Cryptosporangium aurantiacum: one gene and its partner. The main gene of each other region encodes a partner of the protein of the gene in region 2 in a complex. Links are inferred from orthologs where the notes say so. Each region holds a gene or a part of one and is shown on either strand. Other genes may lie near its edges.

Region 1 (8,409 bases), on a different replicon or contig from region 2:
TGGTCCGCCCGGAGGTGCGCGAAGAGCGCCGCCGCGCGGTCGTCGGTGTCAGGCTCGGCCATCGTCGTACCTCCCGTCGAGGACCGTCGCGGCGCTGGTGTCGTCGAGTTGGCCGGCCAGCGCTGCCCGGCCCCGGTGCAGCCAGGACTTCACCGTCCCCACCGCAGCCCCCTCCTGCTCGGCGATCTCGGCGACCGACAGGTCGGCCAGGTGGTGCAGAACGACGGCCCGGCGCTGGTTCTCGGGGAGCGTGGCCAGCGCGGCGACGAGCGTCACGTGCTCGGGGTCGGGCGGTGGAGCGTGCTGTTCGCGCTGCCGGTGCGCGAACGCCAGCGCCGTGCGCGTTCGCCGCCAACGGCTGACCGCCAGCCGCCAGGCCACCTGCCGGACCCAGGCGGCGGGATCCTGGTAGCGGGACACCGTGGCCCAGCGCATCCAGGCCCGGACGAACGCCTCCTGCACCAGGTCCTGCGCTTCCGCCCGGTCGCCGTGATACGCGTAGAGCTGCTTGCACAGGCCGGCGAAGTGCTCGCCGTAGAACCGCCCGAAGTCCCGCCCGTTCTCGGCCACCGTGCCTCCTCCCCGTCGGGAGGTACACGCGCGGCCACCGCGCCGGGTTGCAGCAAACCAAAACGGCCTCCGCCCACGAGGGCGGAGGCCGTTTTGAACGACTGCGTTATGCGCTCTTCTCGCGGCGCTCCCGCTTCGGAACGTCGCGGGGGACGATCGTCGGCAGGACCTTCTCCAGCACCACCTCGCGGCTGATCACCACGCGAGCGACGTCGGGCCGGGACGGGATCTCGTACATCACCGACATCAGCACCTCCTCCATGATCGCGCGGAGGCCGCGGGCACCGGTGCCCCGCAGGATCGCCTGGTCGGCGATCGACTCGAGCGCGTCCCTGGTGAAGTCCAGCTCGACGCCGTCCAGCTCGAACAGCCGCTGGTACTGCTTGACCAGCGCGTTCCGCGGCTCGGTGAGGATCTGCATGAGCGCGCGCCGGTCGAGGTTGCGCACCGTCGTGATGACCGGGAGACGGCCGACGAACTCCGGGATCATCCCGAACTTCAGCAGGTCCTCCGGCATGACGTCGGCGAACACGTCGTCGGTCGTCCGCTCGGACGCGGAGATGATGTTCGCCGCGAAACCGAGGCCGTTCTTGCCGACCCGGTTCTCGATGATCTTCTCCAGCCCGGCGAACGCCCCACCCACGATGAACAGCACGTTCGTGGTGTCGATCTGGATGAACTCCTGGTGGGGGTGCTTGCGGCCGCCCTGCGGCGGGACGCTTGCGGTGGTGCCCTCCAGGATCTTCAGCAGCGCCTGCTGGACGCCCTCGCCGGAGACATCACGCGTGATCGACGGGTTCTCGCTCTTGCGGGCGATCTTGTCGACCTCGTCGATGTAGATGATGCCGGTCTCGGCGCGCTTGACGTCGTAGTCGGCGGCCTGGATGAGCTTCAGCAGGATGTTCTCGACGTCCTCGCCGACGTACCCGGCCTCGGTCAGCGCCGTCGCGTCCGCGATCGCGAACGGAACGTTGAGCAGCTTGGCCAGGGTCTGGGCGAGGTGCGTCTTGCCGCACCCGGTGGGGCCGATCAGCAGGATGTTCGACTTCGCCAGCTCGACCGGCTCGGGCCCGGAGTTCCGGTGACCGGAGTTCTCGGCCTGGATGCGCTTGTAGTGGTTGTAGACCGCTACCGCCAGCGCCTTCTTGGCCGAGTCCTGGCCGACTACGTACTGGTCGAGGAACTCGCAGATCTCGATCGGCTTGGGGAGCTCGTCCCACTTCAGCTCGGAGGACTCGGAGAGCTCCTCCTCGATGATCTCGTTGCACAGGTCGATGCACTCATCACAGATGTACACACCTGGGCCCGCGATGAGCTTCTTCACCTGCTTCTGCGACTTTCCACAGAAAGAGCACTTCAGCAGGTCTCCGCCGTCACCGATCCGTGCCACGAACGACCATCTCCCTGTCCTCGCCGGACCGCCGGCCGACTGACTCCTCGACGGTACATGCTCCGCGCCCTCGCTGACCCCTGGTCGCGAGGGCGCGTCGCCTTGATGAGCTCTTTTCAACCTCCGGCCGGCTCAGAGGCCGAGCGGTCTCGGCAAGAGTCGGTCGAAAAGAACTCACTTCGTCACTCAACCCGCCGCGACCGGAATCTTCTTGCGGCTCTCGAGCACCTGGTCGATGAGGCCGTACTCCTTGGCCTCCGCCGCCGTCAAAATCTTGTCCCGCTCGATGTCCTTGCGGACCTTCTCGATCGGCTGGCCGGAGTGCGAGGAAAGCATTTCTTCCAGCTGCGTACGCATGCGCAAGATCTCACGCGCTTGGATCTCGATGTCCGAGCCCTGGCCGCCGCCCTCGCTGTAGGGCTGGTGGATCAGCACCCGGGCGTTCGGCAGCGCGAGGCGCTTGCCCGGCGTCCCGGCGGCGAGCAGGACGGCAGCGGCGGAGGCCGCCTGACCCATGCACACCGTCTGGATGTCGCAGCGCACGAACCGCATCGTGTCGTAGATCGCGGTCAGCGCCGTGAACGAGCCACCCGGCGAGTTGATGTAGATCCAGATGTCCCGGTCGGGGTCCATCGACTCGAGGCAGAGCAGCTGCGCCATGACGTCGTTCGCGCTGGCGTCGTCGATCTGCACACCGAGGAAGATGATCCGCTCCTCGAACAGCTTGTTGTACGGGTTCATCTCCTTGATCCCGTACGACGTGCGCTCGACGAACGACGGCAGGACGTAGCGGCCCTGCGGGGCGGTATCGCGGTCGTACAACCCGGAACCCGGGAAGTTGGAACTACTCATCGTCAGATTCCTCCGGACGTGAAAGGCGCGTGGAACGGGCGGTCGGTGTGGACCCGCTCAGCGGGAGCCGGTGGTCGCCGCCACGTCGGAAGTCGTCGGGAGCACCGCGTCGATGAGGCCGTATTCCTTGGCCTCGTCGGCGGTGAACCACCGGTCACGGTCGGAGTCCGCCTCGATCTGCTCGACGGTCTGACCGGTGTGGAACGCGATCCGCTCCTGCATCAGCTTCTTCGTGTACAGCATCTGCTCGGCCTGGATCGCGATGTCGCTGGCCGAACCACCGATGCCGCCGGACGGCTGGTGCATCATCACCCGGGTGTGCGGGAGCGCGTACCGCTTGCCGCGGGAGCCGGCGCACAGGATGAACTGGCCCATCGACGCGGCCAGGCCCAGCCCGTACGTCGCCACGTCGTTCGGGATGAACTGCATGGTGTCGTAGATCGCCATGCCGGACGAGACGCTGCCGCCCGGCGAGTTCACGTAGAGCGCGATGTCGCGCGTGGGGTCTTCCGCCGAGAGAAGCAGCAGCTGGGCGCAGATGCGGTTGGCCATCTCGTCGTCGAACTGCTGGCCGAGGAAGATGATGCGCTCCTTGAGGAGCCGGTTGAATACCGAGTCATCGAACCCCATCCCGCTGCCGCTCGGCGCGCGGCCGACGGGTCCTGCCGGTGTGTGCAACTGGGTCACGATGCCTGCCTTCGACTTTTCGAGCACTGAGTCTTTCGATCCAGTGGGGCTTTCGAGCTACTGGCCGACTGGGTTACTACGGACGCGTCCGAGGCCGTACGCCCGACACTAACGCGGCCCCGGGGCCCCTGACGGGGCCTCGGGGGGCTGTTCGCTCTGAGCGCACGACCGGCCGACCGCTAGGTTCAGGCCTGCGCCGCAGCGGCGTCCGCGTCTTCGGTCGCCACGGCCGCCTGCGGCGGGTTGATCTCGTCCTGCAGGGCCTTCAGGTCGACCGGGTTGCCTGCCGCGTCGGAGATCTTCGCGGCGTCGGTGACCAGACCGAGAGCCTTCCCACGACGAAGGTCGGCGACGACGATCGGCAGCTCGCCGTTCTGCACGAGCTGGTCGGCGAACTGCTGCGGGTTGACCCCGGACTGCTGTGCCCGGCGAACCACCTCGCTGGTCAGCTCGCCGTCGTCGATGCCGACCTCCTCGGCGTCGGCGACCGCGTCCAGGACGAGCTGGGAGCGGACGGCCTGCGCGCAGTCCTTCTCCAGCTGCTCGTCGAACTCCTCCTGGGTCTGGCCCTCGTTCTCCAGGTACTGCTCGAGCGTCACGCCGGCGTTCTCCAGCGCGTGGCCGAGCTGGTGGCGGCGGTACTCGATCTCGTCGGCGAGCACCTTCTCCGGCATCGGGACCTCGACGGCCTCGAGCAGCGCCTCGAGCGTCTTGTCACGGGCAGCGACGGCCTGCTCCAGCTTCTTCACCCGGCCGAGGCGGGTGCGGACGTCGTCGCGGAGCTCCTCGAGGGTGTCGAACTCCGAGGCGGTCTGGGCGAACTCGTCGTCCAGCTCCGGGAGCTCCTTCTCCTTGACCGTGCGGATCGTGACCTTGACGTCCGCGTCCTTGCCGGCGTGCTCGCCGCCGGCCAGGGTGGTGGTGAACGCGACCTCGTCGCCGGCCTTGTGACCCTCGATCGCGGCGTCGGTGCCCTCGAGCAGCTGGCCGCTGCCGACCTCGTACGAGACGTTCTCGGCGCTGCCGCCCTCGATGTCCTCGCCGTCGATCGTCGCGTGCAGGTCGAGCTGCACGAAGTCGCCGGTGCGGACCTCGCGCTCGACACCCTTGAGCGTCGAGAAGCGCTGGCGGAGGCTGTCGACCTGGTTGTCGACGTCCTCGTCGTTGACCGCGGCCTCGTCGACCGTGACCTCGAGCGTCGAGAACTCGGGCAGCGTCAGCTCGGGCCGGACGTCGACCTCGGCGGTGAACGCGACCTTCTCACCGTCGGCGAGCTCGGTGACCTCGACCTCGGGGCGGCCGATCACCTTGACGTCGTGCTCGCGCACCGCGGAGGAGTAGTGCGTCGGAATCGCGTTGTTGAGAGTCTCCTCGAGCACAGCCGCCCGGCCGATGCGCTGGTCGATCAGGCGCGGCGGAACCTTGCCCTTCCGGAAGCCCGGAATCGAGATCTGGTTCGCGATCGAACGGTAAGCCTCGTCGAGGTTGGGCTTCAGCTCCTCGAAGGGCACCTCGACGGCGAGCCGCACCCTCGTCGGGCTCAGGGTCTCGACGGTGCTCTTCACGTGTGTGCTCCTCAACGCTGCAGGTGTAGTTAAGTGTTCAATCTCTGTGGGTTCGCCGAGGCGGAACCGCCCGGGATCGTGGCAGCAGAAGATCGCCGACGATCGACACGGGGCACCACCAGGTAGACGCGCACGCGGGCATACCGCAGGATTGACTCTACGCAGTCTATGCGACCGCGTAATGACGGCCGCACCCCAGACTCCTACCCCGGTTCACGCGCCCGCCAACCCCCGATGAGGCTCAGCCCGACGCGAGGCGGGCCGCGTGGCGGTCGGGCCGGATCGCGGTCGCGGCCAGCGCCGCGCCGACGAGCAGCAGCACGGCTGCCAGGTCGAGTGCGGCGGTGAAGCCGACGCTCTCGCTGGACGCGAGGTCGACGATCAGCCCGCTGACGAACGGCGACGCCACGCTGCCGGTGGTCACGAACGCGTGCGCGGTGGCGAGGACGGCGGCGCGCTGCGCGGGCGGTGAGATCTCGGCCATCGCCGCGTTCGCCAGCGGGGTGAGCGCGGGCCCGGCCGAGAACCCGATCGCCATCGCGGCCAGCAGCGGCCAACCCGCACCGACCCGGCTCATCGCGAACAGCGCGATCCCGCCGGCGACCAGCGCGACCGCGGGCACCACCCCGTACGCGACGTGACGGCTCGCGCCGCGGCGCAGCAGCCGGTCGGTGACCAGGCCGGCGGTGAGGATCGAGACGATCGAGCCGATGCTCGGCAGGCCGACCAGCAGGCTCACCGTCTGCGGCGAGTAACCGGCCTGCTCCTCGAGGTAGGTCGGCAGCCAGGTGAGCGCGAGGCCGAGCATCCAGGAGACCGTGAAGCCGGCCAGGACCGCGCCCCACCAGGTGCCCTGGGCGAAGACGCGGCGGTAGGGGAGGCGCTCCGGCAGCGTGGCCGCGGGTTCACCCTGGGTTCGGCCCGGGGTTTCGCCCGCTGGTGGTGCCGTTTCGGGCGGGAGCGCGCCCGAAGCGGGGTCGGGTGCGTCGCCGGCGGCCTTTCCGGGTGTGCGGCGTGAGCCGGTCGGAAGAGCGTTGCCTGCGGTGGTGCCGGGAGCGGCGTAAAAATGTGGTCCGGCGCCACCGAGGGCGAGCCACGCGACCGCCCAGACCAGCCCGAGCGCGCCGAGGATCCCGAAGGGAGCCCGCCACCCCCAGGCCTGGATCGCGAGCATGAGCAGCGGGGCGCCGACGATGATGCCGGCGCCACCGCCGACCGCGAGCAGCGCCGCGGCGAGCGCGCGGCTGCGGACCGGGACCCAGGTGAACGCGGTGTGCGAGGCGAGCGGGAGCGCGGGGCCCTCGCCCGCGCCGAGCAGGATCCGGGTGCCGACCAGCCCGGCGAAACCGACCACCGGCAGCAGCACCGGGAGCTGGGCGACCGACCAGACCAGCGCCAGCCCCGCCAGGAGCCAGCGCGGTGAGATCCGGTTGCCCAGCAGTCCGACGGCGATCGCGGTGAAGCAGAACAGGAGCGAGAAACTGCTCCCGATCAGCCCGAACTGGGCGTTCGTGAGGCCGAGATCCTCCATCATCGGCGTGCCGACGAGGCCGAGGATCGCCTTGTCGCCGAACGCCAGCATGATGAAGAGGGCCAGGAGGAACACGATCAGCCGCGACCGGGGCGGCCAGGGCTCGCGCCCGACGGGAAGAACGGTCTCGCCGGCTCGCGCGGACGTCACCATGGTGGGGAGCTCCCTTCCCTGGCACTCGATCACGCCACCGTACGGTGTCAAGGATTCGGATATGGGCGTTTTTCTACTGTGGAAGCATTAGTCGCCTAAGTTCGCGGCCGAGGAGGCTTCCGATCGTTCCGCCGACCCCGGTGCACCGCCCGCGCCCGTACGCGCTCCCGCTGGCGTCGAGCCCTCGGCTCGCCGTGGTCACCCCGGACACGGTGACGGCGTTCTGGGCGAGCGTCGAGACGACGCCGCTGGTCGAACCGGACGGCGAGGAGTACCTGGTGACATGGCTCTGGCGCGACGCCGAAGCGGCCGACGTCGTCCTGCACCTGAACAAGATGACCGACTACCACGACCTGCGGCAGAGTCGGTTCCGGCGGCTCGAGGACACCGACCTGTGGCACCTGACCTACCGGTTGCCCGGCACGTACCGCGGCAGCTACCGGATCGGTCCGCTCGCCTCGCGAGTGGCGCCACCCTCGGTGCCGCCGGACAAGACCGCGTGGCGTCGGTTGCGCGAGGACGCGGTCGCCGATCCGCGCAACCCGGTCGGGCTTCCGGACGGCACGTCGGTCGTCGAGCTGCCGGACGCTCCGCCCCAGCCGTGGCTGGCGGGCGTTCCGGTGCTGACGTCGCACCAGGTCGGAGGCCGACGCGTGTGGGTGCGGGCGGACGCCGGGGTTGATCTGCCGGTCGTGGTGCTGCTCGACGGCGACGTCTGGGCCGGCGACGGTGTCATCGGCGGGACGCTGGACGCGCTCGTGGCCGCCGGCCGGATCCCGCCGCACGTCGCGCTGTTCGTGGACTCGGGCTCGACCCGGGTGCACGATCTGGCGTGTTCCCCGGAGTTCCTCGGTTTCCTCACCGGCGAGCTGCTGCCCTGGGCCGCGGAGCGGTGGCCGGTCACCGCCGATCCGGCCCGCACCGTCCTGGCCGGACAGAGCATGGGCGGCCTGACCGCTGCCTACGGCGGGTTGTACGCGGCCGACCGGTTCGGCGCGGTGCTGGCGCAGTCCGGGTCGTGGTGGTTCCCCGGCGGGCGGCCCGAGGACGTTCCGGAGAACTGGCTGACCGGCGAGTACGCCCGCCGTCCGCGGACCGCGACGCGCTACTGGCTGGAGGTCGGCCGCCGCGAGTGGGACCTGATCGAGCAGGCACGCCGCTTCCGCGACGTGCTGCTCGCGAAGGGGTACGACGTGACCCACCGCGAATACGACGGCGGTCACGACCTCGCGTGCTGGCGCGGCGGCCTCGCCGACGGCCTGATCGTCCTGCTGGGGGACGCCTGACCGAGGCTGCTCGGCCTAGGTGACGTCGCGGCGGACACCCGCGCGCAGGCCGATCGCGGCGAACAGCACGGCCCAGCCGACGAGGACGAGCGCGGCGCCCCACTGCGGGAGCCCGTCGCGGACCGCGGCCGGGATCCGCCCCACGGCGGTGCCTGCGGCGAACGGTAACCACCGGCCGAGATCACTGCCGAGGAGCTGGCCGACCACACCTTCGGCGAGCGCTATCCAGGCGAGTGCGGCCGCGACCGCGGCGGCCAGGTTGCGGATCAGCGCACCGAGCCCGACGCCGATCGCGGCGAAGGCAGCGTTCCAGACGACGCCGCCGGCGAGCGTGCGCCAGAGTTCGGCGTTCGACCAGTCGGCACCGGTGCCGTC
Region 2 (8,433 bases):
ACCGCATGCGACCGGCCTTGCCCCAGTTGATGTTCGACTGCTCGGCGTTGCCGACCTCACCGACCGTCGCGCGGCAGCGCGCGTCGACGTTCCGGATCTCACCGGACGGCATACGAAGCTGGGCGTACGGCCCGTCCTTCGCCACCAGCTGGACGCTCGCACCGGCGGAGCGGGCGATCTTCGCGCCACCACCCGGCTTCAGCTCGATCGCGTGAACGACCGTACCGACCGGGATGTTGCGCAGCGGGAGGTTGTTGCCCGGCTTGATGTCGGCACCGGGGCCGGTCTCGACCCGGTCGCCCTGACGCAGCTTGTTCGGCGCGACGATGTACCGCTTCTCGCCGTCGACGAAGTGCAGCAGCGCGATGCGCGCGGTGCGGTTCGGGTCGTACTCGATGTGCGCGACCTTGGCCGGCACACCGTCCTTGTCGGCCCGGCGGAAGTCGATCAGCCGGTAGGCACGCTTGTGCCCACCGCCCTGGTGGCGGGTGGTGACCCGACCGTGCGCGTTCCGGCCGCCCTTGCTGTGCAGGGGCCGGACCAGCGACTTCTCCGGGTGGTCACGGGTGATCTCGACGAAGTCGGCGACGCTCGAACCACGCCGGCCTGGCGTTGTCGGCTTGTATTTGCGGATGCCCATCTGTATCCCTCAGCTCTCGATCCTCAGATTCGGTCCGGCCCCCGTCAGGAGACCGGTCCCCCGAAGATCTCGATGCGGTCACCCGGCGCGAGGCTCACGATCGCGCGCTTGGTGTCCTTCCGCTTACCCGTGCCGAACTTGGTCCGCTTCCGCTTCCCCTGCCGGTTCAGCGTGTTGACCGCCGTGACCTTCACGTTGAAAACCTGCTCGACCGCGATCTTGATCTGCGTCTTGTTCGCGTCCGTGCGCACGTAGAACGTGTACTTGTTGTCGTCCAGCAGTCCGTAGCTCTTCTCCGAGACGACCGGAGCGAGCAGGATGTCGCGCGGGTCGTAAATCACTTCGTCTCCTCGGTGTCGAGCTCGGCGGAGCTGGCCTTGGCGGTAGCGCCACCGGAAGAGATCTGGCCGGCGCTGGCAGCACAGAACTCGTCGTACGCGTCCTTGGTGAACACCACGTCGTCGCTGATCAGCACGTCGTACGTGTTGAGCTGGTCGGGCGCCAGGACGTGGACTTCCTTGATGTTCCGAACCGACAGCCAGCCGGTGCGGTCGCCGCGGGCGACCACGACCAGGACGTGCCGCGAGCTGGACAGGTTCGCCAGCGCCTTGACCGCGTCCTTGGTGGACGGCGCGTCGCCGGAGACCAGCGACTCGAGCACGTGCACGCGACCGCCGCGGGCCCGGTCGGAGAGCGCGCCCCGGAGGGCAGCAGCCTTCATCTTCTTGGGCGTCCGCTGCGAGTAGTCGCGCGGCTGCGGGCCGTGGACGACGCCACCGCCGGTGAACTGCGGCGCGCGGGTCGAACCCTGACGCGCGCGGCCGGTGCCCTTCTGCTTGTAGGGCTTGGCCCCACCGCCGGACACCTCCCCGCGGGTCTTCGTCTTGTGCGTGCCCTGCCGGGCCGCTGCCTGCTGGGCCACCACGACCTGGTGGATCAGCGGAACGTTCGTCGTCACGTCGAAGATCTCGGCGGGCAGGTCGGCAGTGCCGGTCTTCGTGCCGCCGGCGTCGACGATGTCAATCGTGGTCACTTCGCCACACCGCCCTTACCAAGCTGGGTCTTGGCGGCGGTGCGGATGAGCACCAGGCCGCCCTTGGGCCCGGGCACAGCGCCCTTGACCAGGATCAGGCCCTTCTCAGCGTCGACGCGGTGGACGCTGAGGTTCATCGTGGTGGTACGGACGCCGCCCATGCGGCCGGCCATGCGCAGGCCCTTGAAGACACGACCCGGGGTCGCGCAGCCGCCGATCGAACCCGGCGCGCGGTGCTTGCGCTGGGTACCGTGGCCGGCGCCGAGGCCCTTGAAGCCGTGCCGCTTCATGACACCCGCGTAGCCCTTGCCCTTGCTGGTGCCGACGACGTCGACCTTGATGCCCGCCTCGAAGATCTCCGCGGAGACCTCCTGGCCGACCTCGTACTCGGCCGCGTCAGTGGTGCGCACCTCGACGAGGTGCCGCCGCGGGGTGACGCCGGCGCCCTTGAAGTGGCCGCTCTCCGGCTTGTTCACCTTCCGCGGGTCGATGCCGCCGAAGGCCAGCTGGACCGCGGAGTAGCCGTCACGTTCGGGGGTACGAACCTGGGTCACGACATTCGGCCCGGCCTGCACGACGGTCACCGGAACGATCCGGTTGTTCTCGTCGAAGACCTGGGTCATGCCGAGCTTCTCGCCCAGGATCCCCTTGATCTGCCTGTCCATCTCTTCTTTCCGACTCTCTTTGGTCCGGATCCTCTCCCGGCCTGGATAACCGGCCGGGCGTGTCCTTCAGCGGTATACGTAATGCGTTGTCGAGTCCTGAGTCCGAACTCGAGCGCGACTACGTCCTAGAGCTTGATCTCGATGTCGACGCCGGCCGGAAGGTCGAGCCGCATGAGCGAGTCGACGGTCTTGGGCGTCGGGTCGAGGATGTCGATCAGCCGCTTGTGGGTCCGCATCTCGAAGTGCTCGCGGGAGTCCTTGTACTTGTGCGGCGAGCGGATCACGCAGTAGATGTTCTTCTCGGTCGGCAGCGGCACGGGGCCCGCAACCGACGCACCGGTGCGGATCACGGTGTCGACGATCTTCCGCGCCGAGCTGTCGATGACCTCGTGGTCATAGGCCTTGAGCCGGATGCGGATCTTCTGTCCCGCCATGGAACCTTCAGTCCTGTCTGTTACGCCGGGGGTCGGGTGGCTGCCGGATAGTCGCCGCGCGGCGCGGCGGTCGGATCAATGCGACCCGACCGCCGCGTCGCGTCGGGGCCGCACGCGGCCCCAGCGGACAACTAGTTGTTGATCTTGGTGATGCGGCCGGCGCCGACGGTCCGACCACCCTCGCGGATCGAGAACCGCAGGTTGTTCTCCATCGCCACCGGCTGGATGAGCTTCACCGACATCTCGGTGTTGTCACCCGGCATGACCATCTCGGTGCCCTCGGGGAGGGTGACGACACCGGTCACGTCGGTGGTGCGGAAGTAGAACTGCGGACGGTAGTTGTTGAAGAACGGCGTGTGGCGGCCACCCTCGTCCTTGCTGAGGATGTAGACCTGCGCCTCGAACTCGGTGTGCGGGGTCGTGGTGCCCGGCTTGATGACAACCTGGCCGCGCTCCACGTCCTCGCGCTTGATGCCGCGGAGGAGCAGACCGACGTTCTCGCCGGCACGCGCCTCGTCGAGCAGCTTGCGGAACATCTCGACGCCGGTGACCGTGGTGGTCTGCTTGGTCTCCTTGATGCCGACGATGTCGACGGTCTCGTTGACCTTCAGCACACCCCGCTCGACACGGCCGGTGACGACCGTACCGCGACCGGTGATCGTGAAGACGTCCTCGATCGGCATGAGGAACGGCTTGTCGAGGTCCCGCTCGGGCTCCGGGATGGTCTCGTCGACCGCGTTCATCAGCTCGATGATCTTCTCGCCCCACTCGGCGTCGCCCTCGAGCGCCTTCAGCGCCGAGACACGCACGATCGGAGCGTCGTCACCCGGGAACTCGTACTGGTTGAGCAGCTCCCGAACCTCGAGCTCGACGAGCTCCAGGATCTCCTCGTCGTCCACGACGTCGGCCTTGTTCAGGGCGACGACGATGTACGGAACGCCGACCTGGCGGGCCAGGAGCACGTGCTCCTTGGTCTGCGGCATCGGGCCGTCCGTCGCGGACACGACCAGGATCGCGCCGTCCATCTGGGCGGCACCCGTGATCATGTTCTTGATGTAGTCAGCGTGACCCGGGCAGTCGACGTGCGCGTAGTGCCGCGCCTCGGTCTGGTACTCGACGTGCGCGATCGAAATCGTGATACCGCGCTGCCGCTCCTCCGGCGCCTTGTCGATCTGGTCGAACGGCGTGAAGGGGTTGATGTCCGGGTACTTGTCGTGCAGGACCTTGGTGATCGCCGCGGTCAGCGTCGTCTTACCGTGGTCGATGTGACCGATGGTCCCGATGTTGACGTGCGGCTTGGTCCGCTCGAACTTCGCCTTCGCCACTGGTCTTTCCTCCTGTGGACTAAAACCTGGAACGCCGTGCGTCCGGATCTATTGCGGGTCGGGTATCGCCTTCGGCTCGGGGCTTATTCGCCCGTTGCCTTGGCGATGATCTCCTTCGCGACGTTCTGGGGAACCTCCGCGTAGGAGTCGAACTGCATCGAGTAGCTCGCCCGGCCCTGGGTCTTCGACCGGAGGTCTCCGACGTAGCCGAACATCTCGGAGAGCGGAACCAGAGCACGGACGACGCGGGCACCGCCGCGCTCCTCCATCGCCTGGATCTGACCGCGCCGCGAGTTGAGGTCGCCGATCACGTCGCCCATGTTCTCCTCGGGCGTGGTGACCTCGACCGCCATCATCGGCTCGAGCAGCGCGGGGTCGGCCTTGCGGGCCGCTTCCTTAAGCGCCATCGAACCGGCGATCTTGAAGGCCATCTCCGAAGAGTCGACCTCGTGGTACTGGCCGTCGACCAGCGTGAACTTGATGCCGACGAGCGGGTAACCGGCCAGAACGCCGTACTGCATCGCGTCCTGGGCGCCGGCGTCGACCGACGGGATGTACTCCCGCGGCACGCGGCCACCGGTGACCTTGTTCTCGAACTCGTAGCTCGGCGCGTCCCCGTCCTGCGGGATCGGCTCGATGTTGATCTTCACCTTCGCGAACTGACCGGAACCACCGGTCTGCTTCTTGTGGGTGAAGTCGTAGCCCTCGACCGAGCGACGAATCGTCTCGCGGTAAGCCACCTGCGGCTTGCCGACGTTCGCCTCGACGTTGAACTCGCGCCGCATGCGGTCGACCAGCACCTCGAGGTGCAGCTCGCCCATGCCGCCGATGACCGTCTGACCGGTCTCTTCGTCGTTGTGGACCTTGAACGTCGGGTCTTCCTGCGCGAGCTTCTGGATCGCGGTGCCCAGCTTTTCCTGGTCAGCCTTGGTCTTCGGCTCGATCGCGACCTCGATGACCGGCGCGGGGAACGTCATCGACTCGAGGATGATCGGGTTCGACGGGTCGCTCAGCGTGTCACCGGTGGTGGTCTGCTTCAGGCCCTGCACCGCGACGATGTCGCCGGCGCCGACGCTCGGCAGCTCCTCACGCTTGATCGCGTGCATCTGGTAGATCTTCCCGACCCGCTCCTTGCGGTCCTTGGTCGAGTTGATCACCTGGGTGCCCGAGTCCAACCGACCGGAGTAGATCCGGAGGTAGGTCAGCGTGCCGAGGTGCTTGTCGGACTGGATCTTGAACGCCAGAGCGCTGAACGGCTCCTTCTCGTCCGAGTGACGCGCGGCCGGGGTCTCCCCGTCCATCAGCGTGCCGTCGATCGAGGGGAGGTCGAGCGGGCTCGGCAGGAAGTCGACGACCGCGTCGAGCATGGGCTGGACGCCCTTGTTCTTGAACGCGGAGCCGCAGACGACCGGGTTGACCTTGTCGGCCAGCGTGGCCCGACGGATCGCGGCCTTCAGCGTCTCGACCGAGATCTCCTCACCCTCGAGGTAGGCCTCGGCGATCGAGTCGTCGACGTCGGACATCGTCTCGAGGAGCTTCTCGCGCCACTCGTTGGCCTGGTCGACCAGATCCGCAGGGATCTCCTCGACCGCGTAGTCCTCACCCTTCTGGGTCTCGCCGCGCCAGGTCAGCGCACGCATGCCCACCAGGTCGACGACGCCGATGTGGTCGCCTTCGAGCCCGATCGGGATCTGGAGAACGGCCGGGGTGGAGTTCAGCCGGTCGATCATCATCTGCACGCAGCGGAAGAAGTCCGCGCCCGTGCGGTCGAGCTTGTTGACGAAGCACATCCGCGGAACGTGGTACTTGTCCGCCTGACGCCAGACGTTCTCGGTCTGGGGCTCGACGCCGGCCACACCGTCGTAGACCGCGACGGCACCGTCGAGCACCCGCAGCGACCGCTCCACCTCGACGGTGAAGTCGACGTGACCCGGAGTGTCGATGATGTTGATCCGGTGGTCGTGCCAGTAGCAGGTCGTCGCGGCCGACGTGATCGTGATGCCGCGCTCCTGCTCCTGCTCCATCCAGTCCATGGTGGCTGCGCCATCGTGGACTTCACCGATCTTGTAGTTGATACCGGTGTAGAACAGGATCCGCTCGGTCGTCGTCGTCTTGCCCGCGTCGATGTGGGCCATGATCCCGATGTTGCGGACCTTGGCCAGGGCGGCGTTGTTGCCAGCCATCTGCCTTGCCTTTCAGCTTCGAGTGCGGGACGCGGATTACCAGCGGTAGTGCGCGAAGGCCTTGTTGGACTCGGCCATCTTGTGCGTGTCTTCGCGACGCTTGACGCTCGCGCCGAGACCGTTGCTCGCGTCCAGAAGTTCGTTCATCAGGCGCTCGGTCATGGTCTTCTCACGACGAGCGCGGCTGTACTGGATCAGCCAGCGCAGCGCGAGGGTGGTGCTGCGGCCGGGCCGAACCTCGACCGGGACCTGGTAGGTGGCGCCACCGACACGGCGGCTGCGCACCTCGAGGGCCGGCTTCACGTTGTCGAGCGCGCGCTTCAGCGTGACGACCGGGTCGTTGCCGGTCTTCTCGCGGGCACCCTCGAGAGCCCCGTAGACGATGCGCTCCGCCACGGACCGCTTGCCGCTCAGCAGGACCTTGTTGATCAGCTGGGTGACGAGCGGCGAGTTGTACACGGGGTCGATGACCACCGCGTGCTTCGGAGCGGGACCCTTGCGGGGCATATCAGCTCTTCTCCTTCTTCGCGCCGTACCGGCTGCGGGCCTGCTTGCGGTTGCGGACACCCTGCGTGTCCAGCGAGCCGCGGATGATCTTGTAGCGAACGCCGGGCAGGTCCTTCACACGACCGCCGCGGACCAGGACGATCGAGTGCTCCTGGAGGTTGTGACCAACGCCCGGGATGTATGCGGTGACCTCGACGCCACTGCTCAACTTGACACGCGCCACCTTCCGCAGAGCCGAGTTCGGCTTCTTGGGCGTGGTGGTGTAGACGCGCGTGCACACGCCACGGCGCTGCGGGCTGCCCTTGAGCGCAGGAGTCTTGGTCTTCTCGACCTTGTCCTGCCGGCCCTTGCGGACCAACTGCTGGATCGTGGGCACCGGGTCTCCGCTTTCTTCTCGACTAATTGTCCTCGTGTTGAGCCAGATGTCCGGCTCCTCCGACCCCCGCGGTCGGGCGTGTCGCGCCCGCCGCAGGCCGAGAGTCTGTAAACAGACCCCAGGGGAGGCCGTACGCCCGGCAGAGGGCGCACGTGCATGCCCAGGCGCACCTAGGCACGAAAACCAAGACTACCTACGGCCCGACCACAGGTCAAAACGACTACCGCGACCCTCTTGCCGGGCGCGGTAGTGCGTGTTACCGCCGGTTGCTTCCCTGTTCACCTAGGTGAACCGACCACCCGGCGTTCCTGACCAGGTTCAGACCCACGACTTGCGCCGCGGGTAGGCACCGCTCGCAACCGTACCTCGCTTATCACCAACCTGCCAGCATGGCGAGGCCCGGCCCCCATCGGGGACCGGGCCGTCGTCAGGAAATGTTTCAGGCGTTCAGTGCAGCGAGCCCCACGATCCCGAGGATCATCAGGAGCAGGCCCAGACCAGCGCCGATGCCGCCGGCGATCAGACCCGCCGTCGCCTGCTGCTTGCCGCCGAGCGCCCCGCCGGAGGCGTCGATCTTCTTCTTGCTCATCACGCCGAGCGCGACACCCGCACCACCGGCGATGATCGCGATGAAGCCGAGCGGCCAGAGGCAGCAGGTCAGCAGCGCGGTGACCGCGGACACGATGCCCGCGATCATCGAGAACAGCGCGAACTGCTCGTTCGGCGGCTTCGGGGTGCCGTAACCGCCACCCGGGTACCCGGCCTGCGGGTAACCCGGCGCACCGTAGCCGGAGGTCGGCGCGGCACCGGCGCCGTAACCCGAGGTCGGCGGGGCACCGTACCCGGACGTGGGCGCCGCCGGGTTGTTCGGGTCATAGCCACCGTAGGGCGGCTGACCGCCGTACCCGGACGTCGGCGCGGCACCGTACCCGGAGGTCGGGGCCGCACCGTAACCCGAGGTCGGCGACGCCGGACCCGCGCCGTACCCGGACGTCGGCGACGCCGGGCCGGGCCCGTAGCCGGACGTCGGGGCCGCCGGGTTGTTCGGGTCGTAACCCGGCGTCTGGTCGGCACCCCCGCCCCACGGCGAGCCGTAGCCGGACGTCGGCGACGCCGGCGGCTGCTGCCCGTAGGGCTGCTGCTGCGAGTCGTAGGGCTGCTGCTGGTCGTAACCACCGCTGCCGTACTGCGAGCCGCCCGAGCCGTACTGCGACCCACCGGACCCGTACTGGGTGCCGCCAGAGCCGTACTGCGAGCCGCCGTACTGGCC

Evidence for each region.
Region 1: the proteins of rpsG (region 2) and tig are in contact, whole or in part, in a crystal structure (PDB 3GTY), measured with the Thermotoga maritima proteins. The link is inferred for Cryptosporangium aurantiacum from one-to-one orthologs. Residues at the interface, in WP_004081843.1 of Thermotoga maritima: Lys34, Lys52, Lys55, Glu59, Arg62, Gln63, Glu66, Asn67, Lys69, Val71, Arg95, Ala109, Lys110, Lys111, Gly112, Arg113, Pro114, Glu117, Glu121, Ile124, Ala125, Tyr127, Asn128, Asn129, Thr130, Gly131, Lys135, Asp139, Arg142, Met143; in WP_004081061.1 of Thermotoga maritima: Glu122, Val124, Val129, Leu130, Tyr133, Glu188, Gly259, Ile262, Tyr263, Glu266, Ser270, Glu273, Gln274, Glu277, Arg308, Gln311, Ile312, Ser315, Tyr316, Glu325, Arg329, Arg336, Leu363, Phe366, Trp367, Arg373, Leu377, Arg381, Leu384, Glu387.

The regions. Positions count from the first base shown.
Region 1 is NZ_FRCS01000004.1:289,173-297,581, forward strand. What follows is about bases 2,875-5,828. They hold tig (trigger factor), read right to left. Parts: upstream 5,065-5,828; coding sequence 3,685-5,064; downstream 2,875-3,684. Other genes in these bases: BUB75_RS15720 (ATP-dependent Clp protease proteolytic subunit), read right to left, coding at 2,875-3,499; BUB75_RS15730 (MFS transporter), read right to left, coding at 5,306-5,828. Outside these bases: BUB75_RS15700 (hypothetical protein), read right to left, coding at 1-62; BUB75_RS15705 (SigE family RNA polymerase sigma factor), read right to left, coding at 49-570; ATP-dependent Clp protease ATP-binding subunit ClpX, read right to left, coding at 677-1,960; BUB75_RS15715 (ATP-dependent Clp protease proteolytic subunit), read right to left, coding at 2,147-2,812; more of BUB75_RS15720, read right to left, coding at 2,870-2,874; more of BUB75_RS15730, read right to left, coding at 5,829-6,748; fes (enterochelin esterase), read left to right, coding at 6,889-8,034; BUB75_RS15740 (ABC transporter permease), read right to left, coding at 8,050-8,409. UniProt on the Bacillus subtilis protein: Involved in protein export. Acts as a chaperone by maintaining the newly synthesized protein in an open conformation. Functions as a peptidyl-prolyl cis-trans isomerase.
Region 2 is NZ_FRCS01000005.1:521,897-530,329, forward strand. The notes cover bases 5,053-8,030. They hold rpsG (30S ribosomal protein S7), read right to left. Parts: upstream 6,788-8,030; coding sequence 6,317-6,787; downstream 5,053-6,316. Other genes in these bases: fusA (elongation factor G), read right to left, coding at 5,053-6,280; rpsL (30S ribosomal protein S12), read right to left, coding at 6,789-7,163; BUB75_RS20150 (hypothetical protein), read right to left, coding at 7,603-8,030. Also shown: rplB (50S ribosomal protein L2), read right to left, coding at 1-640; rplW (50S ribosomal protein L23), read right to left, coding at 685-981; rplD (50S ribosomal protein L4), read right to left, coding at 978-1,673; rplC (50S ribosomal protein L3), read right to left, coding at 1,670-2,338; rpsJ (30S ribosomal protein S10), read right to left, coding at 2,464-2,772; tuf (elongation factor Tu), read right to left, coding at 2,904-4,097; more of fusA, read right to left, coding at 4,181-5,052; more of BUB75_RS20150, read right to left, coding at 8,031-8,433.